DNA from 4 places in the Oceanobacillus longus genome. Region 2 is predicted to be linked to each of the others. Evidence: riboswitches for the same ligand, from Rfam matches in the RefSeq annotation. Region 2 holds a riboswitch; each other region holds the start of a gene.
What was found. Region 2 has a riboswitch for thiamine pyrophosphate ahead of ACFOUV_RS13440 (lipoate--protein ligase family protein). Riboswitches for the same ligand answer to the same signal wherever they lie in the genome.

Region 1 (6,175 bases), on a different contig from region 2:
AAAGTGGTTTGATTATTGGTTAAAAGCAGGTTCTGAGCAACTTCCTGCAGATGAAGATCCTGTGAAAATATTTGTTATGGGAGAAAATAAATGGCGTTCCGAAAAAAATTGGCCACTGGAGCGGACAGCATATACACCGTATTACCTACATGAGGCTGGAACACTATCTGAAACAGAACCAAGTAAAGAGGCTCCTGATTCGTATGTGCATGATCCGAATAATCCTGTCCCAACACATGGTGGCGGTGTATTATTTTATAACGGCAGAGGTGCAGGTCCGTATGATCAGCGCGAGATTGAAAAACGGGATGATGTACTAACTTACACTACAAAAGCCTTGGATGCTCCTGTGGAAGTGACAGGATGGATAAAAATGAAACTGTGGGCTGCATATGATGCCAAAGATACAGATTTCGTCGTGAAATTAATTGACGTTTTCCCTGACGGAACTGCCTATAACCTGACTGATGGCGTTATACGTGCAAAATATCGCGACGGCAATATCGAAGAAAATCATTCAACGGCTGAAATTGTAGAGTTAGACATAGATATGTGGGCGACAAGCAATGTGTTTTTAGCTGGACACTCCATTCGGATAGAAATCTCATCAAGCAGCTACCCACGTTTCGATGTGAACCCAGGAACAGGGAAAACAACCATTGATTCAACGGAAATGGTGGAATCTAATCAACAAATTTATCATGATCAAGACCACCCATCCCATGTACTATTACCAATCATACCAAGATAGGGGTGCCTGTCACTCCCCGATTTTTGTCGAAAATGGAAGCATGGGGACGGTTCTTTTGCTTCCGAATATATTAAAAAACGCCAGCACTATTCTGCATACGGATAGTGCTGGCGTTTTTTTGTTGTTTAGGTTGTTTGGCTATAGTAATAGCGATTATTAGCACGACGACTGAGCGCTTGGTAATAAGGAAAAGCGATCGCGTTCGTGTCTTGAGCAATCGAGAAGTAGAATAAACGATAGCCCCCATAGCATGAGCCACTCGAAACAGCCACCACTCTCAATGCACCTTAGCGCGTTAAACCCAAATGGAAGCAAGAGAACCGTCCCCGTGCTTCCTTAAGAGACTAGTAGGGCGGTGAAAAAGCCGATAAGCATGATTAGTGGGAAGAGCCAGTCTGTTTTTTTAATGGTAAATTGGCGGTAGAAGGTTCTGTTTTTATCCCCTGTGAATCCTTTTGATTCCATTGCCATTGCTGTTCTTTCTGCTTTTCGGATGGCGCTTGCAAGGAGTGGGATGGAATACCGTTTATAGTTGTTCCATTTTTCCTTGATTGTTTTAGCTTGATTCACTCCACGTACGCGATGTGCATCGTGGATGATTTTTATTTCGTCGCGCATCATAGGTAAGAATCGGTAACCAGCTAGGACAGCATAGGCGATTTTTGGCGGTAGTCTTAATTGCTGCATCATGCTCAAGATAAAATGAACAATATTTGTTGTAAAAATAAACATGAGTGATAGTGCTGCAACGTTTAATACCCTTATGGAAAGTGCAAGTGCAGTTAGCACCGATTCCCGAGGATATTCCATGCCGAGCAATACAATGATTTCATCCTGATTTTTCGGTGTATCTGCAAAAATAACAGACGTCCATAGCATTCCAAAAGCAAAAATAACAAAAGGAATAAAATACAGAACATATTTCTTCCATTCCACTTTTCCAAAAATAAATGTAATTGAAATGGTCCATATCAAAAATAGCATTGGTGTTAATGGTTCAAAAATAAAAGCTAGCAACACAACAAGCATCATAATTGTCAATGCTTTTATACTTGGATTAAGATGTTGTAGAAACATAATAAGCTTCCTTTTCATAAATGTTTTGAATCTGGATAGGAACGGGAAGTTCGAGTTTCCATTCCTTCAGTTTATCAGGAGCCATTTTCCATAATCTTTCTGGTAGGCAATCGGCAACAACACTTCCGTCATTCATCACGATTACTCTTGTTGCATATTGATCAACGATTTCCATATCATGGGTGATCATTACAATGGTTGATCCTAATTGATGACGTTGCTGTAATAGGTGCATCAGCTCCGCATTTGAATGTGCATCCTGTCCGAACGTAGGCTCATCGAGGAGCAGGAAGGATTGGTCGTCAACGATCATCGTCGCAACACTCAGCCGGCGCTTTTGTCCCTGGCTTATGGAGAATGGATGTTCATTTTTTAGTTCAAGCAGTCCACAGGTTTTCAGAATCAAGTGAACTTTTTCCTTGATTGTTTCAGCAGGTTCATTTTTTATTTTTAAACTAAATGCAACCTCATCATAGACTGTGTTTGTAATAAATTGATGCTCCGGGTTTTGAAAAACATAACCAATCTCCTGCCGTAACAATGATTCCTTCCATTCATTTAAGGCATTTCCTTTTACCAGAATACTGCCGGAAGTAGGCTTTTGGATGCCGGCCAGTATCCGGGAGAGGGAAGTTTTCCCACTGCCATTTGCCCCAACAATGGCGACAAACTCTCCCTCGTAAAATGGTAGTGAAACGTCTTTTACAATGTCTTGTTTATTGGCAGACCAGAAAATAGCGCGAGTTTCCAAGATGGGAGTATTGGACCCAGGGAAATCAAGTTTTGCAGCTTCCAATTCGATGTGCCCCCATCTTGAAGGATGCTCGGAAAATTCTTCGACAGTAAGTGGAAGGTCTTTCAGTTCCGGTTTGTTTTTCATAAGATATTGTGCAACATTCGGGAGCCATATTCCTTGTTCTATCAATTGCTGACGATTATCTTTAATCGCATTTCGTAAAGAGCCATCGTAAAAAGTTTCCCCGTCACGATTTAATAGAAGGCATCGTTCCGCTAAATCTGTCCAGCCATCAAGCTTATGTTCAATGATGATCAATCCAAATGGAATTTTCACCTTTAATTTTTTGATTGTTTGAATTAAGTCTTTTGTTGCGATTGGATCCAGGTTGGCTGTTGGTTCATCCAAAATAAGCAAGGATGGTTCGAGTGCAAGGATGCATGCGAGCGCAAGCTTTTGTTTTTGCCCGCCGGATAGTGAGGCTATGGTAGATTCTTTAAAATCGAGCATCTGAACAAGTGCTAGCGATTGATCGATTTTAGCTTCCATTTCTTCATAGGAAACACCGATATTTTCGAGTCCAAAAGCTACTTCATCTTCTACAGTTAGCATACAGAACTGTGTTTCCGGATCCTGGAACACGACGCCAACTTGCTTGCTTAGTTCACCAGACCTGTAATTAGACGTTTTCTTCCCATCGATAAAAATATCACCATGCATCTCCCCATCCAATTCCCGTGGGAAGAGCCCGTTTAAACAGGAAGTTAACGTGCTTTTTCCGCAACCACTTGGGCCGAGTAACAAGACACTTTCTCCTTGACCCAATTCAAAATTTACATTGGATAAAATATCTTTTTGATTCGTTTCAAATCGTAAGCTGAGATCACGCACTTCGACAAAAGGTTTCATGCTGCATTCTTCTTTCGATGTTCTTTTCCTAAAGCGAAACTTGACAGGACACCAGTTTGCGCGAGTCCATCACTCAATGCTTTACCAAGCAGTCCAGCGATTAATGCCCCACTGATCATACGTACGATAAACATGGCGGTCACATATTCAGGGGCGAGTGCAGCATACCCACTCATAAAATACCCATAGACAAAGCTAGTTACAGCAGATCCAACCCCAGCAGCCATCAATACCCATGCTGAATAATTTTTCCAACGGGTTGCAGCAAATACTGCTTCCGCGCCAATCCCTTGAACCATCCCTGTCACAATAAGCATTGGACCAATAGCGTTTCCAATTAATACTTCGATCATCGCGGCAATGGTTTCTGATAGAAATGCGGCACCGGGTTTTCGGATGATGTAGGCAACAATAATGGATACGATGAACCAAATACCAAAGATGAAATCATAGCCAATTGGTCCGAAAAATCCAACGAGTACCCCACCAACAGGCAAAAATGCTAAGTAAACAACCCCAAAAACGACAGATAAAGCTGCCATGACAACAATTTCCTTAAATCTCCAATTAGCCATTTTTCATATCTCCTTTATGTGATGGACTATTAGCTGAGATAGAGACTGTCATGACGGTATGACTCGATCCACCTTCCACAGTTGCTTGAAAAACGTTTTCCAATCCATCGAATATGGCAACTGCCTCTCCATCCAGACGTGTTGAATAATGCGTTGGTGAGACGGATACATGTTTTTTCATTGCTTCGATTTGCGCATAGATGACATCCATATAATCTCCGCCACCAAGGGGGTAAAGTGAAAATTTAGATGCAACCGATTGTTTGATGTCTTTTACAAGACTGGAATTTAGAAGTGTTTCATCCTCGGCCATGAATGCCTCACCTTGCGAATCTCCGGGGCATCCGAGGGAGTATGTTGCCTGAAATGCCACGTGCTCACCCGTCTTTGCTGCATGAAGGAAAATCGCTTTTGTTACATCGAATACGTGTACCAGTTTTCCCCTTACCGTTGTTGTGACGTCATCCGTTTTCATATGTACCTTTGACGTGTCAACCTCTTTTAAAGCTCCCTTGATAATTTCAATGAATTGATCACTCATTGGGTGGATGGAAAAACTTACTCCTGCGATATAGCTCTTTGAACATGCTTTATTTTGATTAGTCATATTACATTCCTCCTGTTTTATATTTTTCTCCATTAAAAAAACTGCATCCCCCTGTAGGGAATGCAGTCTCATTGTATTTATCATCATAAAAAATATCGATATACACGGTCGACCGCACTTCCCCACGCTAGTATTATCTAGTTCGGGTGCAAAGGGTCAGAACAAAACAGTTCTTCTCAGCCGTTTAAAACAGCTCCCCTAGCGCTAAACAGTTATGCAATTTTCTAAATACAAACTTAACACGTAACAAGAATGTTGTAAAGGTACGCAAACAAATAACCAACCAAAACCGAACAGTGCCTGTCACTCCCCGAATTTTGTCGAATGGTTTATTGGGTTTTACCTTAGGATTCTGTTTCATTTCATTGAAAAAGTGGAAATGTAAATAGGAAACTCCAAATAATCAGAGCTGAATTAAGTAAAGCTTGCTTATCGACATATTATGACAAAAACCGGGGAGTGACAGGCACCAATTTGCATCTTTTTCCAATATTATTGCAGACAAAAATCGACATAACTGATAAAATTTATAGGGAAGATAGATAGAGAGGGAGATTAAAAGAATTGTCTAAACCAAAGTTATGTAGTATGTTGCTGTTATTTGTGATTTTCTTCATTTTATTTAACCCAGTAAACACCTTCGCAAGTAATGAGGTTGAGGCAATCATCGGTTATGAAAATGAAGCTGGAAAACAATTAATTATAGAAACAAGCAGTGAAATAGACTATGAATTTACGAATATATCTGCAATTGCTGTAACGATGAATAGCGGTGATTTAGCGGGACTCTATGAAAATCCAGATATTGCGTACATAGAGAAAAATGCAGCAGTCGAATTATCAAATAATACCCAAACGATCACAGAAGTTACAGAAGCGGATATTCTGGAAGAAACGGAACATTGGAATATTCTAACAACCGGTGTAGCATTTGCATGGGAAGAGGGTTTTACCGGCAAAAATGTTAATGTTGCAATCATTGATACAGGGATTTCCCCGCATTCTGATTTACTTATTTCAGGTGGCCATTCAACCGTCGATGATACTGGAGAATGGCTGGATGATAATGGGCATGGGATGCATATCGCTGGTATTATCGGATCAAGGAAAAATGACATTGGTGTAGTTGGAGTTGCTCCAGAAGCTAATCTTTATGCGGTGAAGGCATTGGATAGTAATGGGGAAGGAACATTAACAGATTTACTGGAAGCAATTGAATGGTCCATAAACAATAACATGGATATCATAAATCTTTCGTTAGGTACGGATGAAAATAGTGAGTCATTGGAGAAATTGTTACAAGAAGCCTATGATGCAGGAATTTTAATTGTGGGTGCAAGTGGAAATGATGGAAATAGTGTTGCCCACCCGGCAAAATATGAAAGTGTAATCGGCGTATCTGCTGTAGACGGTCGTTTGAATGTCACAGGTTTTTCTTCAACAGGCCCAGAGGTGGAATTCTCAGCACCTGGAATTAATATTATTAGCACTTATTTATATGACTCGTATGGGACAAGTAG
Region 2 (6,175 bases):
ATATTTATTTATTTTAATACCAGATTCTTTTATGCAATTTATTATAAATTATGGAATTGGCTTTATGGCTATATTTATTCTATTTACTGCCATTTTATTTGAAAGAAGTTTTCGTTTAAAGGGAATTTTATTAGGATTTGGATATAGTTTATTGGCTACAGTAGTATTTCTTTTTCCTTTAATATTAGAAATTTTCTTTGGTGTCAATTACTTGTACCCAACTGAATTATTTTTTGTAGAACTTATTTTAGCCATCATTGTTACCGGTGCATCAATATGGATGAGTAATTATCTAATGAATAAGAGAATAACCGTCTAAGGGAGGATGAGAAAATGTTGCGTTATTGGAAATTAATTTCAATTAGTATAATAACTGTTTTAACCATAGGAGCATTTTATATTCAATCTGCTATGGCCAGTAATAATTATCCTGAATTTGTTCTAGATACACAGAGCGGAAATAAAGATGAGATTTCGAATATTACCATTCGTGCAGATTACAGAGAAGGTATAAATGGTGAATATGCCGAAATCACTTCAGAAGGAACGATGTATGCTAGTGAGCAGTCCTTTTTAGACCGCCTTGGAGGAATGTACACCGATGCGGATATGGAGCGACTTCAAAAGAATTATCGAAATTTTATGAGAGGGAAGGATAATATCTGGGCTGTTTTTGAGGATCAAAATATACTAGCTTATGCTGATATCAATGATCATTACATCGTTGATGGACCAAGAGAATTTACATTTGATATCGATATTTTGGAAAAGGATTCGAGTAAGACAAGAAATTTCACAATAAATATTCCTGAAAAGAACAAATACAATTACGTTCAGATTGAGGATGTTCAAGTGTTAAACAATGAAATGATCGTAACAACGGTTAATCATTCTGTAAATGGGAATGAGTGGGGATCAGATGAAATACATGTATATAGGTTCAATATCACAGATGAGAAGTTAGTTACGGATGAAGTTATACAAGTGAATCCAGAGCATGCTAATGTACAATTTGCTCATGTGAATCTAATTCATGACCAATCCGATATCGGATCAGCAGAACATCTCGTTTTCATAAAGGAATATATGAAAGAAGTACAACATGAGGATGGAAGTTATTATCTCGAACCTAATGGTAGTGAGTTAATAGCCTATAATTTGAAAACAAATGAGCTAGAAACTATTCAATTGTCAGAAGAAATACAAGTTTCAAGTGGGTCCATCTATTTAAATGATTCAACACTCTATATTATTGAACTGGCGGATAAAGACATAAAGGTTACATCCTTTAACATGGACAGTAAAGAGATCGAGAAATTAGAAACGATTAATCTTCCCAGTATAAATAGTAGTAACTTGAATGATCACTTTAGTGTGAAAATAAAAGACGGGGAAATGTATTTAGTTGGTTATGAGGTAAATAAGAATACAGAAGCACCATTACTTGTTATCGACTTAGATTCTGGGAAAATAAAATATGAAGGAGTCATAATAACTGAAAATCTGAAAAAGACTCAACTGGAATATATATTAAATATTTATGAAATAGAGTTAAAGTAGGAAACGTGGTCAGTTTTATCTGACCACGTTTTTATATATTTTATCCAGTTTTTCTTCAAATAGATCCATATGGACAATTCGTGCTTCACGTACATATTCTTTACCTTCCACAAACAGTAATAATACAGGTACGGTGAAAATAGAAAAACGTCCAGCTACTTCTTCTACAGCTTCGGCATTGATGTGTCCCAGTTTAATTTCTGGATATTTTCCCATCAACTCCTGAACTTGTGGGAGTAGTCCATGACACACACTGCAATTTGGTCTGGAAATATAGAGAAAGGATAGTTCATTTGCTTTTATAAAAACATCCACTGTTTGAATGGATGATAGTTCTTTAAATTCTCTCATTGTATACCTCCGAATAGTATGTCTTAATCCTAGTATAACAAGAAAGGGGATTCTAATCATAAATGATGTTTATAACTTGATCAGAATGGATAAATGAACTAAAACAAGACAATTGAGGTGAACTCAGGTGAGTAATCAGGATAAACAATCATCAAACAAAGAAAAGACTAAATGGAATGAAGAAGACAGAACGAAGCTTGATGAGTTTGAAAATCAAAAGTTTGCAGATGATATCCCCCTGGAAGATTTAAAGATTGAAATGAAAGATGAAAAGAAGAAAACAAAAACGAAAGATTCCTCACAAAGTGAACGGAAGTTTAAAAAGAAAGAGGATGATCAGTAATTTTAAGATCCTTAAGTGCAACTTGCTTAAGGATTTTTACTGATTTTTGAAAAATGGACGTTTACAGTAGTTAAAGTGACGAGACAAGGCATCTAAGTGATACATATACATAAAGTATAAATCTAGACAATAATAGTCATAGATTTATTCCTACAACCCATGATTACTTGAGAAGTCGATTAACATTGGCTTCTCCTATTTTTGATGAAGAAATAAAAATATGCAGCAAAGAACTATATCCATGCTTTGGCTTGAAAATTATTCCTTTAAAGGTTCCCAAGCAATTGTTGGGGACCTTTAATGTAGGAAAGCCAATATTAAAATTTGAAATTAACTTCTTTATCCTCTTGTGACTCTACACCCTTCATATAGTCAATTCTTTTTTGTGCAGAGGATTGGCTAACCTGCTCATCAGCATGATAGGACGAGCGTACAAGCGGACCAGATTCACAATGAGAAAAACCTTTTTCTAAAGCAATTCTTTTTAACTCTTCAAATTCATCCGGATGGTAGTAACGCTCAACATTTAAATGCTTTTTAGTTGGTTGCAGATATTGCCCAATGGTTATAATATCGACATTATGCGCTAATAAGTCGTCCATCGCTTCGACAATTTCTTCTTTGGTTTCCCCGAGACCCAACATGATACTTGACTTTGTAGGTACATTTGGTGCAATCTCCTTTACGCGCTTAAGAAGCAGGAGAGACCTATCATACTTGGCAATTGCCCGAACACGTTTGGTTAATCGTCTAACCGTCTCAATATTGTGATTAAAGATATCAGGCTCACTGTCCATTAGTGTATGTAAACTTTCATAATCACCTTTCATGTCTGATGGGAGGATTTCAATCGTACATCCGGGGCGTTGTGCCCGAATGGCTCTAACCGTATTGGCAAAAACAGCTGCTCCACCATCAGCTAAGTCATCACGAGCTACCGCTGTTACAACAACATGTTTTAGGCCCATTATTTCAACCGAATCAGCAACCCGTTTCGGTTCACCCCAGTCAAGTTCGTTTGGAAGCCCTGTTTTCACTGCACAAAAACGGCAGCCACGTGTGCAGGTATCTCCTAAGATCATAAAGGTTGCGGTCTTCCGCTCGCTCCAGCATTCATAGATATTTGGGCATTTTGCTTCTTCACAAACTGTATTTAATCTCTTGTCACGCATTAGGTGCTTTAGTTTTTTATAGGAATCATTTGTGTTAATTTTTGTTTTCAACCACTCAGGTTTACGGATGTATTCTGCTTGTTTTGCCAATACTAGCACGCTCCTTGTTTAAGTTCGTATTCCAGTTATCCAATTCATATTTTGTCTTCGCTAAGGCGTTTACTTCATCCCAATCATCTTGTGACAATTCCAAAGGATGAAGATCGATATCTAACCCTTTCTTGAAGCCATTTTCAAAAGCTTCCTTCAAAGTTTCATAACGATGCTTTTTAGTAGTCAGTTGGTCCAGTGTAATCGCCTTCTTAGAAAAGGAATTTCGCTTTCTTTCCCTTACTTTTTCAGAAGGAAATTGGAATAAATCAAATAGCATCGTTGTGTTGATACTAATTGGAAGAGAACCATGCTGTAGCAATACGCCTTTTTTTCTTGTTTGAGCATTTCCGGATAACTTTTTCCCATCTACCACCATTTCGTAAAATGCAGGCTTTTCAAAGCATATTGGTGTTCTTTCTCTATCTGACTGCTTTTCAACAACCGCATACTCTGCCGGAATGCCTAAATTTTTGTACCCTTCCAATACACCTTTTGATAAAACATAGTAAGCTTCCTGCACTGATAAAGGAATGTCGGGATCGTTCTCCGAAATAACTAGACTGTAGGTTAGTTCGTTGTCATGTAGTACAGCACTGCCACCGGTCAAGCGACGGACAAACTGGCAATTATAGTCATGTAGTGCCTTGAAGTCTATCTTATTCTCCACCTTTTGAAAGTATCCAACAGATAAACTTGGTGCCTTCCATCCATAGAATCGTAGTGTTGGTGGAATTTTCCCTTCACTATGCCAATTGATTAAACATTCATCAAATGCCATATTGATTGCTGCATCACTAAAACCGGTATCAATAAAAGCCCATTGTCGATTCAACTTATTCACCTCCAATTCAATTGCAATTATTTCACTAAAAAAGACTGCAGAATTTAGACTGCAGTCTTTTGGTGAAGTGATAATCAATAAATATACACATTGACTGCACATTTCCTACGATAGTATTATCCATTTCAGGTCCAAAGGGTCAACGCTAATTAATATATAGCATCTCTCAGCTTAACAGCTCCCCCAGTGCTTATTTATTAAATTGTTTACTATTAAAGCTTACTTCTAATTGTTGGGAATGTAAAGATAAGTGTGATAATTAACACGAATTGTTAATTACTCAACTTTCGCACCATTAAAATAAGTTCAAACCGTTAACTGGGGCAAACTTAGAATGTTTCTAATAATCCCCTTGCTAAACTTGATTAAAACAAGGCTGTTTTTCGTACTGTTTATAGCCTTTTAATCATCGCAGAGTTGAGATAAAAAGCGAACTAGAATAAGTAACTTCGGCGACCGCTCTGGGGAAATATACTTACGGTTCGCGGGCGGCTGGTGAGCCCTCCTCGTGCTTCTTCTTTAGGGGTCTCACCGATGCCTTTCCTCGAGGCCACTGAAAAACTAGAGAACTAAAATTGAACCCTCCACTTTGGGTATATATAACCTGTTATTTAGGGTTAAAATAACCACTATGATGGTTAAATAACCTGTTAATTTGGGATTAGATTTATTTATTTTTGGATTTCCGGACTATTTCCGGACTTTTTCAGTGGCCTCCTTTCCTCCCGCTGGAGTCTTCGTATATTTCCCCAGAGCTGGTTTTAAGCTTACAAACTGATAACTGCATTAGTGATTTATAAAATTCATATCACCGAGCTTCACCAGTCCGGGTGAGCGGCGGGCGGTGACTCCTGCGGGAAGAGCACGTGTCCGAAGACCAGAAGAGTGGTTTTCTCTTCGGGGCTGAGGCCGTGCCCTAAGGATGCGCATCCGCCCAGAGCGATCCCGGACGGTGGGAAAAGCTGATACTTAAAGAAATAAAACCAACAAGCATTTACTTCGCAGTTCATATAAAATCCGACGATAAAAGAGGGAAATTAACGAAAAGATCCTTGAGTATAGATGTATCCAGACTGCTCAGCGCAAAAAGTTAATCCAAAATCAACTTGAACAGTGTAGCTCCAGTCCTCCTAATTCTATCAAGGGTTATTTATCCATTTCATTCTGCGAAAGTTGAATTAATTACTTAATAGCGTAGCATATTTACATACTCATCGTTTCTAACTAACTACTGAATTCAACTATTATACTTCCTTCAATTAAGTTATGAACTTCGTTTAATCGTCCTTCATGTAAAAGCTGAACAATTTTACTTCCGACGATTACCCCATCACAATGCTTACTAAGTGTATGTGCCTGTTCTGTATTGGATACCCCAAAACCAGCTAATACGGGTACATCACTATATTTCTTTAAATCATCGAGGTAGGAAGTTACATTCGTATCATGTTTTGTCCGGGCGCCTGTCGTTCCATTGACAGCCACTGCATATAGAAATCCTTCTGAACGCTTTGCGAGTTCAACTAAACGCTCTTTTGGACTTGTCATTGCGGCAAGTCTGACAAATGCAATATCATAATCACTTAAAGAGGGGGAAATAATGTGTTCTTCCTCCATTGGCAGGTCAGGTATAATAATACCATCAACCCCCGCATTCGCTGCGTCTTTAGCAAATTTCTCTATCCCATAAACTAAAATGGGATTTAAATAAGTCATGATGACAATTGGAATGGAACGATTTTCTTTCGTAGATTGCAATTTCTCTAATACATTTGTTAAGGTTGTTCCATTTTCTAATGCACGTATGCCAGCCTC
Region 3 (6,175 bases), on a different contig from region 2:
ACAACAGTAACCCAACCCGAATGACGGCTCCCTAGCCGCCAACAATAAGAAATAAATTTTAAATGAGGAGATACGAATGGATATGTTTAAACAAATCGAACAAGTATTACCAGCTGTTATTCAGTGGAGGAGAACGATGCACCAGCATCCAGAGCTTTCTTTTGAGGAGTACTGGACAAGTCAATATATTGAAGATGAACTTCGACAAATGGACAATATCGAATTATCTCGTCCTACGAAAACGAGTGTACTAGGCATTATTAAAGGAAAAAAACCTGGAAAGAAAATTGGGCTGCGAGCGGATATTGATGCATTACCCATTCAAGAAGAACGGGATGACCTTGATTTCGCCTCAACAAAAGAGGGTGTCATGCATGCTTGTGGGCATGATGGACATGCCGCAATGCTTCTTGGAGCGGCACGTGTTTTGTCGCAAAACGTAGACGCAATAAGTGGTGAAATTTATTTGATTTTCCAACATGCGGAGGAAGCACCTCCAGGCGGTGCACAGGAAATGGTTGCGACTGGGCTGTTCAACGACCTTGATTTCGTCTATGGGCAGCATTTATTCACACCGATTCCTATTGGTAAAATTGGAATTACCAAGGGGCCTATCACCTCAAATTCAGATACATTTGATCTCCTCATTAAAGGGAGAGGTGGACATGCATCCCAGCCTGAAGATTCGGTTGACCCGGTTATAATGAGTACGCAGATTATCAATCAATTTCAAACGATTGTATCACGAATGACCTCTCCACTCGATTCTGTCGTTATTTCAACCACACAGTTTCACGCTGGCAGTGCCACGAATATCATCCCAGATACCGCTGCATTACAGGGAAGTGTACGGACGGTCCAACAAGAAACGCGTGAATTGGTAAAAGAAAAAATGGAAAAGGCAGTTGCATCCATATGTGATTTATATGGTGCTGATTACGAGTTTAACTTCCAGTATGGCTATGATGCGGTTGTCAATGATGAGGAGAAAACCGATGCCGTTATCGATATTGCAACCAAGTTATTTGGTGATCGTGTATTCAATTATCCATTAACTATGGGTGGGGAGGATTTCGGTGCATTCTCCAAGATAATACCAGGAACATTCATATTTATTGGAGCAAGAAATGAGGAAAAGTCCTATGATTATCCCCATCACCATCCTAAATTTGCCATCGATGAAGATAGTTTAATCGACGGTGTCAGCATGATGGTTCATGTTGCATTAGAAATGGGGAAATAAAATAGTCAATTCAGAGCTCAGTTCCCTACCCGCTATCAATTTTTCTTTTAACGTCATGGTTTCTTATTAATTAGATAAAAATAGAGATAGGCTTTAATTATTGAAGCCCGTCTCTATTTTTTTATAATATTCGTGTGGATACAGCTAAGGAAATCGCGAATATACGCCTGAAATTCGTGGAATTCCAGTCTGCTCGGCATCTTATTCCAGAAATAATTGATTAATCTAGTCTAGTCTTGCTCTACACAGACGTCTCCAACTTATCCTTTTCCGATAACCATGTTTCAAATGTATACGACATTTCCCAGAATGCAAGTTCATATTCTTTGGCAATGATGAATTGATCTTTAATCTTTTTCTTTTCTGCTTCGCTTGCTTGGTCAGCTAATTCATCCATGAGGTTAATCATTTCCTGTGTTGATTCCTGGAACCAGCTACTAGCATACATGTTCAGCCAATTTTGATAGATTTCTTCGGCCGGTTTTGCATCCTTATATTGCAAGCCGATATCCGCATACAACCAGTAACATGGCAGTATAGCAGCTACAATTTGGGCCAGGCTACCGGATAATGACGCTCGGTACAAATGGGATGTATAGGCATATGCAGTCGGCGCTGGTTTAAAATTTTCTATTTCTTCATTCGTAATATTTAAAATTTCAGCATGTTCCTTGTGTACAGTCAGCTCCGCTTCAGTTGTTTTTTTTGCCTTTTCAGCAAGTCTTGCAGAAACACGAAAGTCATCCGCATGGGCAGCTGCGAAGGCATGGACTTTGCCGTAATGTTTCAAATAATAGATGTCTTGCATAATATAGTTTTTGAACGTTTCCAGCGGTAAATCTCCCTTGACAATCCCTTGTACAAACGGATGATTCAGGCTTAATTCCCAACTTTGCTTTGTTGCTTCTCTCAACGACTCTGAAAAACGCATAAAAAATTCCTCCTCTATTTTTTTCCTAATGATGAATTAGAAAATGGACATTTATTTTTTAATAGCCTACTTCTACTACAGCGTTAACGATGTACATCAAATCGTTTTTATCCTGCTGTTCTTCAAGAAAAATTCCGCTTGTTGTTGCCATGCCGCCGTCCATTACTTCAATGGTGACCGTACCATAGGGAATTAACTTTTTTATTCTATTCTGATCTAATTTTTCCAAATCCTGCGGCAAGCCTAGTTTGACATTTACGATCATCTTATTTAAGTCACCATCCGGCAAAATTTTTCTCATGCCTGGCATGGAATTGGAATGGATTGCATTCAGCACTGCCCGTTCAGCCGCAATATTTACATCCTGTCCGTGCACATCCAACCCTGTTCCTGTTTCAATAAATATGAGATTTTCCATTTTCTTTTCCTTCTTCCTTTATTAAAATAGCTTCAGGAAGGCTCCTTTGATTACGGATGTCCTAACGTTCCTGAATCTGTTTATATCTTTTTACTTTTTCATCCGTTAAGAAATAAAGCTCGTCAAGTAGTGCCAGAATAAATGTTCCAGGCCCCATTGCTTTTTTCATCGCTAATTCCGCTGCAATGCCATAACTTGCCACTGCATATACACCTGCCTGGAATTTGTCATCAGCTACACTTACAAAAGGTCCAATAATTGATGAAAGCAGGCATCCGCTGGCAGTAATGTTTTGTAACATTTCATGGCCATTTTTGCATAAAGCAGTTCGCATGCCATCGGTAATTACGTCTGTTTCGCCGGTTGAAATCACAACTGTATCATATTTTTTTGCCACAGCTTTTGCTATTTCTGGGTCATTTTTTTCAATCATGGAATCTGGTCCCTTTGCTTTTTCCAAAGCGCCTGCCAACACAGCAATTTCTCCGGCATTAGCACGAATTGCTGCAAGCTTTACAGTTGCAAGTATGTCATTAATTATTTCAGTCCGAAAAACTGTCCCACCAACTGCAATGGGGTCAAGAATAACTGGAACCCCTTTCTCATTTGCTGCCTTTCCAGCCTTTAACATTGCCTCGCCACGGTCCTCCGTTAATGTTCCAAGGTTCAACACGACTGCGTCGGCCATCGCTCCATAGTCCTGTGCTTCTCTCGGAGTATGTGACATAGCAGGGGATGCGCCAATTGCGATTAGACCGTTTGCGGCAAAATTACTCGCAACTTCATTCGTAATATTAAAAATAAATGGCTTGTCTTCTCTGATTTTTGCAATAAAATTCATCTGGACATCTCCTCTCTGATAAGTTGAAGAATTAAAAAAACCACCCCAAATGGAGTGGTTGTATATACAAATTCAGTATATGTATACGCCGCCAACTCCACTTCCCTACGCTGGTATTAACCAGTTCAGGTTCAAAGGGATCAAGAAATGAATCTTGTCTCAGCCAAACGGCACCCCTAGTGGATATTTTTAATTATTCTAACTAGAGCTTACTCCATTCTATTATAAAAGTAAAATGATATATGGCAGATGGAAGCACGGGGACGGTTCTCCTGCTTCCTTTTTGATAGTAGGAAGCAAAAGAACCGTCCCCATGCTTCTTATTGGGAGCGATAAAGTAGGACAGATGCCGATTGTATAGGCTCTGAAGATGAAAGCACGTCCACTTCATACTCTCCCAGAACAGCGATTCGCGGATAAAGTTAAATAAATCGCGGTATAAACGCCATATGCGCTGATAAATGTAGACATTCGCGGAATTCCAGTGAAGCAAGTGGAACACACAAGAAAACACACTGAAGAGCAGTGTGTTTTAGCTTGTTGGATCAACTTTTAAAATTATTTTTCCAATGTTTTTATTTTGTTCCATGTGTAAGTGTGCCTGTTGAATATTCTCAAAATCAAATACATGGTCAATTATTGGCTTAAGCTGCTTAGTTTCAAAAAGTTTTAAAGCGCTGGAGGCAAAATCAGCTGTCAGTTCTGCCTTGTACGGATCACTTCTTGGCGTGAGTAATGTGCCTGTCAGCTGAATCCTTTTCGACATCAGTTCTAACAAATTTACTTCTTCTATTTTCGCACCGCCTAGTACGCCAATTAATACCCAGCGTCCGTCTACTTTGATACTGGAGATATTTCCTTTCCAGTAAGATGCACCGATAAAGTCCAAAATCAGATCAACACCTTGCTGATTTGTCGCTTGCAATACTTCCTCAGCAAAATCTTGTTCCTTATAATTGATACAATGATCTGCGCCCAATGAACGGGCAAAATCCAGCTTCTCCTTTGACCCAGCAGTAGTGATGATTTTCGCTTCACAAAGTTGTTTTGCTAGTTGGATTGCTGCTGTTCCGACTCCGCTCCCACCGGCATGAATAAGTACTGTTTCGCCCTCTTTTAACCGTCCTAACCAAAATAACGTTTGATAAGCAGTTAAAAATACTTCTGGAATCGCTGCTGCCTCTTTAAACGATAAGCCTTCCGGAATGACCATCGCCCGCTCAGCAGGCATGACCGCATATTCTGCATAACCCCCGCCATTCACAAGTCCCATTACTCTTGTTCCGACTTCTATTTCTGTTCCCGGACCCGCTTGTTCAACAATGCCGGCAACTTCAATACCCAAATTTGGATTCTTCAAATAACCAGAACGACCTTCGCGATTGACGATGTCCGATCGGTTAACAGCAGCCGACTTTACTTTTATTAACAATTCACCTTCGTGCAGTTCCGGTTTAGGCTGTTCTGTTATTTGTAATTGCTCCGCACCACCTGGTTGTTTTACAGTGATAGCTTTCATATATAGTTTCTCCTCTCCTAAAGTATTCATCCTTCTTCGAGTAAGTGCTATTAAACTACAGGACATGAATTTCCCTTTATTTTAACCTTATCAGAAAAAGATTAAATAAACATAAGAAACGTCTTTATGTAAACCAAAGGCTAGGCGCCCATATGTGCTAAAATAGGGGAGTAACGTAAGATGTTTTCGATCAAAAAGGAGGAATTGCAATTGGCTTGGCTTTATGTTCTTTTTGCTGCAATTGTCGAAGTGTTTTGGGTCATCGGTCTGAAATATTCCGATTCACTAATAGAGTGGATCTGCACAATTATAGTCATTATTCTCAGTTTTTATTTTGTAATTAAAGCATGTGAAAAACTACCAGCCGGTACCGTTTATGCCGTTTTTACAGGATCAGGGGCAGCAGCAATTGTGTTGATCGATTTCATTTTGTTTGGAGCAGAATTTTCGGTGGCAAAGGTTTTCTTTATCGGTTTAATTATAGTGGGTGTTATTGGAATTAAAATGACCACACCAAATGATAAACCTGCAGAACAGGGAGGAGATTAAAATGGCTTGGATTTTCCTTGTTATAGCGAGTTTCGGTGAAATATTTGGAGTTATGAGCATCAATCTTTATCTTCGTAAAAAGTCAATTGGCTGGCTGCTCATGATTATCTTAACGTTTGGCAGCGGATTTGTTTTTCTTTCCCTTGCGATGAGAGATATTCCGCTAGGAACTGCCTATGCGATTTGGACAGGCTTGGGTGCAGCTGGGGCAGTGTTAATGGGTATCTTGTTCTTCAAAGAATCTGCCGGTTGGAAAAGAATCTTCTTTTTACTTTGTATTATAGCTGGTGCTGTGGGGTTGAAAGTACTTGGATGATTTTTTCGGCAATGGCCAGATCCCACTGCTTTGATACGAGAAGCGCATAAAGCGGTGGGGATTGGCACTGGGCACGTTCGCGTGGTTCCCATAGTCTGTCTAATTAACAGACTTTTTCGGTTTGATTATCATATGCCAAATGACTTTTATTTCACCGATTGTGATTGCAAGTAGGATAAGCAAAACACCGAACCATCTGGAAGGTGCGATATATTCGCCCAATCCGATATATGCAACGATTACCGATACTGGAAGCTCAATGGCACCGAGGATTGTTGCTAGGCCTGCAGATATATGTGGGGTGGATATTGCAAACATAAGTGGTGTTAAGATGAGCCCACATAGTGCAAGGCAACCA
Region 4 (6,175 bases), on a different contig from region 2:
TCCCTAAAAAGAAGAAGCCAGCAATTGGAATTACAGGTCCCATTGCTTTAAATGCAAATACAAATCCATCTGTTATGTGATTCGTAACATAATCCAGAGCATGATGTTTACCAAAAGCGATGGTGGAAAGTAATAATAAGATAACTGCAACACCACCGACAAATGCTGCTCCATCTCCTCCAACCAGACCACTGTCTCCAGAAAAGAGTTTACTGTACATCATAAAAATCACGACACCAAGTAAGGAGATAGGGACAGCAATTGCAAAGACTTTGCTCCAAGTATTAAGATGAGCCGTTCGTACTTTATTTTTTGAACCTTCAGCAGTTTGGAGCTTTTGTAGTTCGATTTCATTTAGAGGATCATTTATTGAACGAATCGATTTCCGATAGAATAGATAGGCTAAAAGAATAGCCACCCCTCCGGCAATCAAGGATAGTACCAATGCTTTATCAGCAACAGAACCAACATCGATGCCAGCCGATGCAGCAGACAAGCTCGGGGCAACCTGAACAATATAATCTGATGACAGCGCCATTCCTTGTCCGGCTATTGCAATCGCAACTGCTGCGGTCATTGCTGGTAATCCTGCTCTTACTGCTGCAGGTACAAGCAATGCACAAATCAATGGAACTGCTGGTGTCGGCCAGAAAAACAAGGAAATAACATACGTTACAGTGATTAGGACAAAAAAGGACACATGCCCATTTACCATCATCTTTTGAATAGGTTGAATCATTCTGACATCTGCCCCTAAATCACGTAGCGAATGCAAGAGGGCCAGCATAAACGTGATGATTAAAAAGATACTGAATAATTCTTGAGCAGCAACTAAATTCGCATTAAATATTGCGGTAAAACCATCAATAATATTTCCTTTATATACAAAAGCGATTACGAATGTGCCAAGTAACGTTGGTAAAACAACTCCTTTGCGGAAGACCATTGTAACAATAATAATTAAAGTAAATAATCCATACAACAGATGGGGTATTGTTAAATCCATTCATCCTCTTCCTTTCTTCGATTGTGCTATAGCCTATGCATAATCGAAGAGAAACGCTACCAGATTCCAAATCACTATGATGTTTATTTCTATAATGAGCGGGAATAAAACAAGTAACAACAAAGGAGGAATTATTTTATGAAACCTTTTATTAGAGAATATATAAATGAAGAACAATTAAAAACGGATGTAAACAAACTACAAGCTCGCGGAGTAAAGAAGGGTGATATCTATCTACTCACACACGATGATGAGAGAACTGGCCGTTTAGCCGACGGATCAGAAACTAATACGATCGGTATGAAAGAAATGGATTTTAGTAGTGCTGTAGGAAATATGTTTAACAGCCAAGGGGACGAATTACGTACAAAACTAGAAGAAATGGGCTTCTCCAAAGCAGAGGCAGAGAATTACGAAGAGGACTTGGACGACGGAAAGATTCTGCTAATGGTTACTAATCATGACAACGTAGAAAACTTCATATTATAATGCCACAGGGATAACCTAATCAACAAGGTTGTCCCTTTCTCATGTATTCAAAAATAAGATACTCAACTTTCGCACCATTAAAATAAGTTCGAGCATTTAACTGGTTTAAATTTAGAATGTTTCTAATAATCCCCTTGCTAAACTTGATTAAAACAAGGCTGTTTTTCGTACTGTTTATAGCCTTTTAATCATCGCAGAGTTGAGATAAAATGCGAAGTAGGACAAGTAACTTCGGCGACCGCTCTGGTAAATATACTTCGCTTTCCGTGGGCGGCTGGTGAGCCCTCCTCGTGCTTCGCACTGCGGGGTCTCACCGATGCCTTTCCTCCCACAGGAGTCTTCGTATATTTACCAGAGCTAGTTTTAAGCTTGCAATTGATTAACACCTTAGTGATTGATATAAAAACCGGATCACACAGATTCAACAGTCCGGGTGAGCGGAGGGCGGTGACTCCTGCGGGAACAGCACGTGTCCGAAGACCCCGCAAAGTGGGTTTCTCGAGGAGGCTGAGGCCGTGCCCGCGGAAAGCATCCGTCCAGAGCGATCCCGGACGGCGGGAAAAGCACTTACTTATAGAAATCAAATCAACCAGCAGTTACTTCGTAGTTTATATAAAATCCGACGATAAAAGAGGGAAATTAACGAAAAGATCCTTGAATATAGATGTATCCAGACTGCACAGCGCAAACAGTTAATCCAAAGTCAACTTAAACAGTGTAGCTCCAGTCCTCCTAATTCTATCAAGGCTTATTTATCCATTTCATTCTGCGAAAGTTGAATAAGATAGAAAACAAGAATTGAAAGACTATTTCTTTTCTTTCCTATTCATACAGTCATTACATATTAACTTCCCATTTTCTTGAATACCATTAAAAAAACCACTCTCACAATATATATTTTTCTTACATGATGTACACGTCCCTATTAATTCACGCATATGATCAACCTCCAATAAATATAAGGTAACCTCATTGATTATGAGGTTACCTTATTGTGAGCGAATATACAATACTTCTAAGCTACGTTCAATAATGTTCTAGGTTGTTTATGGAACAAGAAGAACACAATAACCGTACATAAAATGAAGGATGGAACCATGTAAGAACCATTATAAATTAATGAATATAACCATGCAGGTTGTCCTTCAATTGCGGAGCCGAAGAATACGAGCCCTGCTACATAGTGAGCAATAAATCGTAATGTAGACCCCAATAATACCCCTAGCGTGATATAAGTAAGATATTTCTTTGTTTCACCTGACTTTACTGCCTGTTGAATTCGATTGGCAAAAATACCGGCAAAGCCTATGACTGTAAAGGCTAGCGCGTAATCAATAAATCCTTGTAATGGTGTTAAAATATATGCTGTTCCGGTTGCAACTTGTAATACTCCCCACAAAAACCCAGAAAGCAGACCACCTTTTAACCCCCAACGAAATGCAACTATAAATACAGGAATCATTGCAAAAGAAATCGACCCACCCTGAGCCCATATTTTAAATGATAATGGTAAGATATCCAAAAGTAATGCCAATGCAGTAAAAATGGATACTTCAACTAAGAATAAAATTCGTTTTGACCTCAACTGTATTACCTCCCTTTTAAATTTCCACGCAAAAAAGCAATGCCGAGGGGAAGCTTCCTGATGGGGGAATCCGCTCACATTGCTTTTTAATCCATCAAAAAAACCACCAATCCCTACGCTAGTACTAACTAACAGGTTCAAAGGGTCTGAACAAAATGTTCACTCTCAGCCAAATGGCTCCCCCTGTAGGCTTTTATTCTATATGCTTCATTTGTTATGTGTATTGTACCTTATTATCAAGAAAATAACAATCTCTTGTAATCCATAAAACGATAAAAATTATGTTTCAAATCGAAGAGTAAGGGAACATTAAAGTATTCCTACCTTTTATTAAATTAATTTAAACTTAATTCATTTATTTTTAATTAAAAACACTTGACTTTAAACACATATCAATTTATACTAGGTAACAGAAAGTAACTATCGGGTTACAGAAAATTATTTGGAGGGATTTATAATGACAAAAACAGTTTGGACAGTTGACCAAGTCCACAGTGAAGTTGGTTTCTCAGTAAAACACATGATGATTTCAAAAGCTAAAGGCACATTCGATTCATTTGATGCTGTAATTGAAGCAGACGTAGAAAATTTAACAGATTCTAAAGTAGAAGTAACTGTAGATACTGCAAGCGTGAATACACGTAATGAAGATCGCGATAATCATTTACGCTCAGGAGATTTCTTTGATTCAGAAAACTACCCTAAAATGACTTTCGTTGCTACAGATATCAAGAAAAAATCATCTCATGATTATGAAGTAAGTGGTGATTTAACAATTAAAGGGACTACTAAACCTGTTACGCTTGATGTTACATTTGAAGGTCAAAGCAAAGACCCAATGGGCGGAGCTACAGTAGCTGGTTTTAGTGGCAAAACATCCATTAACCGTAAAGATTTCGGCCTTACTTGGAACGCAGCAGTTGAAACTGGTGGCGTACTTGTTGGTGAAGATGTTAAAATCAACTTTGAGCTTGAGCTTCATAAACAAGCATAATAACCGACCATATTTAAAAGCTGTATTTCCTTTGTGAAATACAGCTTTTTGTATAGAATTGACTTATATTATTATTGGAGGTAATTCAATATGATTGTCTATTATGATAGTTACTGCAAAATCTGTACAAATTCTTCAACCATTTGGAAAAGGCTCGATTGGAGAAATAAGCTTACATTCGATTCATTTCGGAATATGAAAGATTATCCACTTGAAATGGAAAAGAGTCTTCATGTTAAATATAATAATCGATGGTACAAAGGGTATTCAGCAATAATTCAAATAGCTAAAATGCTCCCACTCTTATGGGTTCTCGTGCCATTCATGTATATTTTCAAGTTCATTGGACTCGGAAACATTATTTATAAACTGGTTTCTAATAATAGAAGACTTGTCCCTGTTAATCAGTGTGCAGACGGAGATTCGTGTCAAATCAATCCTCACTCCCGTTAAAGTACTCCACAGTATCTGAGGAGTGTACGGTGACATTCATTTGGCCATTCTCTGATTTGGCACGAATTAAAATCGGCTCGTTATACAGGTTCTTAAAAACAAAATCAGGGCCCCACCAGCTTACGGTTGCGTCCCTTCCTGGTGGAACATAGGGAACTCGTCTGCTATGGGCATATCTTTCCACTATTTGAACACCTTTTAGATCTACTGCATTATAAAGCGTGGAAGAAACCTGACAAATACCACCACCAATATCCTCGGAGAGTTCTCCCTTTACAATGACTGGCGCTTGTTTATACCCTCTTTCTGTTGTTCTTTCACCTACTACACCATTAAAGGAAAATGTTTCCCCCGGAAATACAACCGTGTTATTGATAGCTTCTGCAGCTAAAGCTATATTGTGAGATCTTTCTGAATTGCTTTGTTTATAGAAGGTGACATATCTCCCAAGCTCTTTCATACTAACTTCCCTTAAGAGTCCCTGATCTACTTTTGGATAAACAGAAGTTTTCGGAACTTTTAGTTTTCCTTTTTTATCACTATAATATAATTTTCTGAATAAACGATTGAATTCTCTCCTATCTAAAGTAACCCCCAATTTTTCCTTTATTATTGTACCGTCTTTATTAAATTGCGCATCCTGAGCTTCTTTATAGATGACTTCGTCCAGGCTGTCCATTAAATTTATTAGTTTATATTCATCAATTAAAGCGTGATCAATCAAATCTAATCCGTATTGTTGAATTTCTACGGTATCTAATGTGATTTCATTATTATTAATAATAACATTAGCATCTTCGGCATTCACCGAAAGGCTTGCTACCAGTAGAACTGACAAAAAAGTAAACACGCTCACACCTCCTATGGATAGTATGAAGCAAACCTGATAATTCCATTCTGGGGTAGAAAGAATTCGTTAATTCTACCCTAAAATAATAAACACCATCCAAAATGGATGGTGTTTATTATTTATCTGAAATCTCTATTGTCTTCTAAATAATCACTTGCAAGACGGTATCCTACGATAGATGCCAGTACAAGTATTAATCCATATAAAGTCTTTTTCATTAATTAGTTACCTCCTTAGTTCTGGAGCTTATTTATATTCAAATTTACTTCCAATTCTTAGAAAGGACGGAATTTCCCTTTTTTAAGTACTGCTTTCGCTCCGCCGACCATAAATAGGGAACGATCATCAACTACTTTCTTCATTGCTGCTGCTGATTTTCCTCGTATTTTATTACCATCAAGGATATTTCCAATTCCATCAGTAACTCCAAGAGATGCAACAGTTCCTTTGTTATGGAATACAAAATCTTGTAAAGGTTGATTGCGTAGTAATGCTGCAATATTATCCGCAGCTACTGTACCTTCTTGTGTAGCCAATTGGCCTGTTGGTGGATATGGACGACCGGATTCTTTATCCATAACCCATGAACAGTCTCCGAGAACAAAGATATTTTCTTCTCCTGGTACTCTTAAATCTGCATCTACATTTACTTTACCTTTAACTAATTCGAAACCGGATTTAGCTAGAACTGGGTTACCAGTAACACCGCCAGTCCAAATAACGGTACCAGCTTTAATTAATTCTTTATCATCTCCAACGATAAAACCTTCTGGAGTTGCTTCTTTAATCGGTGTTCCA

Region 1: it holds a riboswitch for thiamine pyrophosphate, as region 2 does, so the genes downstream of both, ACFOUV_RS06945 (YkoF family thiamine/hydroxymethylpyrimidine-binding protein) here and ACFOUV_RS13440 (lipoate--protein ligase family protein) in region 2, are expected to answer to the same signal.
Region 3: it holds a riboswitch for thiamine pyrophosphate, as region 2 does, so the genes downstream of both, thiM (hydroxyethylthiazole kinase) here and ACFOUV_RS13440 (lipoate--protein ligase family protein) in region 2, are expected to answer to the same signal.
Region 4: it holds a riboswitch for thiamine pyrophosphate, as region 2 does, so the genes downstream of both, thiT (energy-coupled thiamine transporter ThiT) here and ACFOUV_RS13440 (lipoate--protein ligase family protein) in region 2, are expected to answer to the same signal.

Annotation. Positions count from the first base shown of each region.
Region 1 is NZ_JBHSAO010000004.1:56,709-62,883, reverse strand. It holds gene ACFOUV_RS06965 (CocE/NonD family hydrolase) at 1-751, shown strand, start outside; gene ACFOUV_RS06960 (energy-coupling factor transporter transmembrane component T family protein) at 1,088-1,828, opposite strand; gene ACFOUV_RS06955 (ABC transporter ATP-binding protein) at 1,809-3,473, opposite strand; gene ACFOUV_RS06950 (ECF transporter S component) at 3,470-4,048, opposite strand; gene ACFOUV_RS06945 (YkoF family thiamine/hydroxymethylpyrimidine-binding protein) at 4,041-4,655, opposite strand; TPP riboswitch at 4,758-4,865, opposite strand; gene ACFOUV_RS06940 (S8 family serine peptidase) at 5,220-6,175, shown strand, end outside.
Region 2 is NZ_JBHSAO010000010.1:29,068-35,242, reverse strand. It holds gene ACFOUV_RS13465 (hypothetical protein) at 1-319, shown strand, start outside; gene ACFOUV_RS13460 (hypothetical protein) at 334-1,560, shown strand; gene ACFOUV_RS13455 (thioredoxin family protein) at 1,576-1,911, opposite strand; gene ACFOUV_RS13450 (hypothetical protein) at 2,039-2,254, shown strand; gene lipA (lipoyl synthase) at 2,572-3,516, opposite strand; gene ACFOUV_RS13440 (lipoate--protein ligase family protein) at 3,488-4,351, opposite strand; TPP riboswitch at 4,445-4,555, opposite strand; gene trpA (tryptophan synthase subunit alpha) at 5,585-6,175, opposite strand, start outside.
Region 3 is NZ_JBHSAO010000004.1:138,526-144,700, reverse strand. It holds gene ACFOUV_RS07315 (AbgT family transporter) at 1-10, shown strand, start outside; gene ACFOUV_RS07310 (amidohydrolase) at 77-1,243, shown strand; gene tenA (thiaminase II) at 1,485-2,174, opposite strand; gene ACFOUV_RS07300 (Lin0512 family protein) at 2,233-2,592, opposite strand; gene thiM (hydroxyethylthiazole kinase) at 2,654-3,433, opposite strand; TPP riboswitch at 3,519-3,621, opposite strand; gene ACFOUV_RS07290 (NAD(P)H-quinone oxidoreductase) at 3,966-4,952, opposite strand; gene ACFOUV_RS07285 (DMT family transporter) at 5,163-5,501, shown strand; gene ACFOUV_RS07280 (DMT family transporter) at 5,503-5,817, shown strand; gene ACFOUV_RS07275 (EamA family transporter) at 5,917-6,175, opposite strand, start outside.
Region 4 is NZ_JBHSAO010000008.1:34,390-40,564, forward strand. It holds gene ACFOUV_RS10845 (hypothetical protein) at 1-1,006, opposite strand, end outside; gene ACFOUV_RS10850 (general stress protein) at 1,145-1,495, shown strand; gene thiT (energy-coupled thiamine transporter ThiT) at 2,511-3,080, opposite strand; TPP riboswitch at 3,173-3,274, opposite strand; gene ACFOUV_RS10860 (YceI family protein) at 3,538-4,074, shown strand; gene ACFOUV_RS10865 (thiol-disulfide oxidoreductase DCC family protein) at 4,165-4,527, shown strand; gene ACFOUV_RS10870 (VanW family protein) at 4,508-5,377, opposite strand; gene ACFOUV_RS10875 (NAD(P)/FAD-dependent oxidoreductase) at 5,653-6,175, opposite strand, start outside.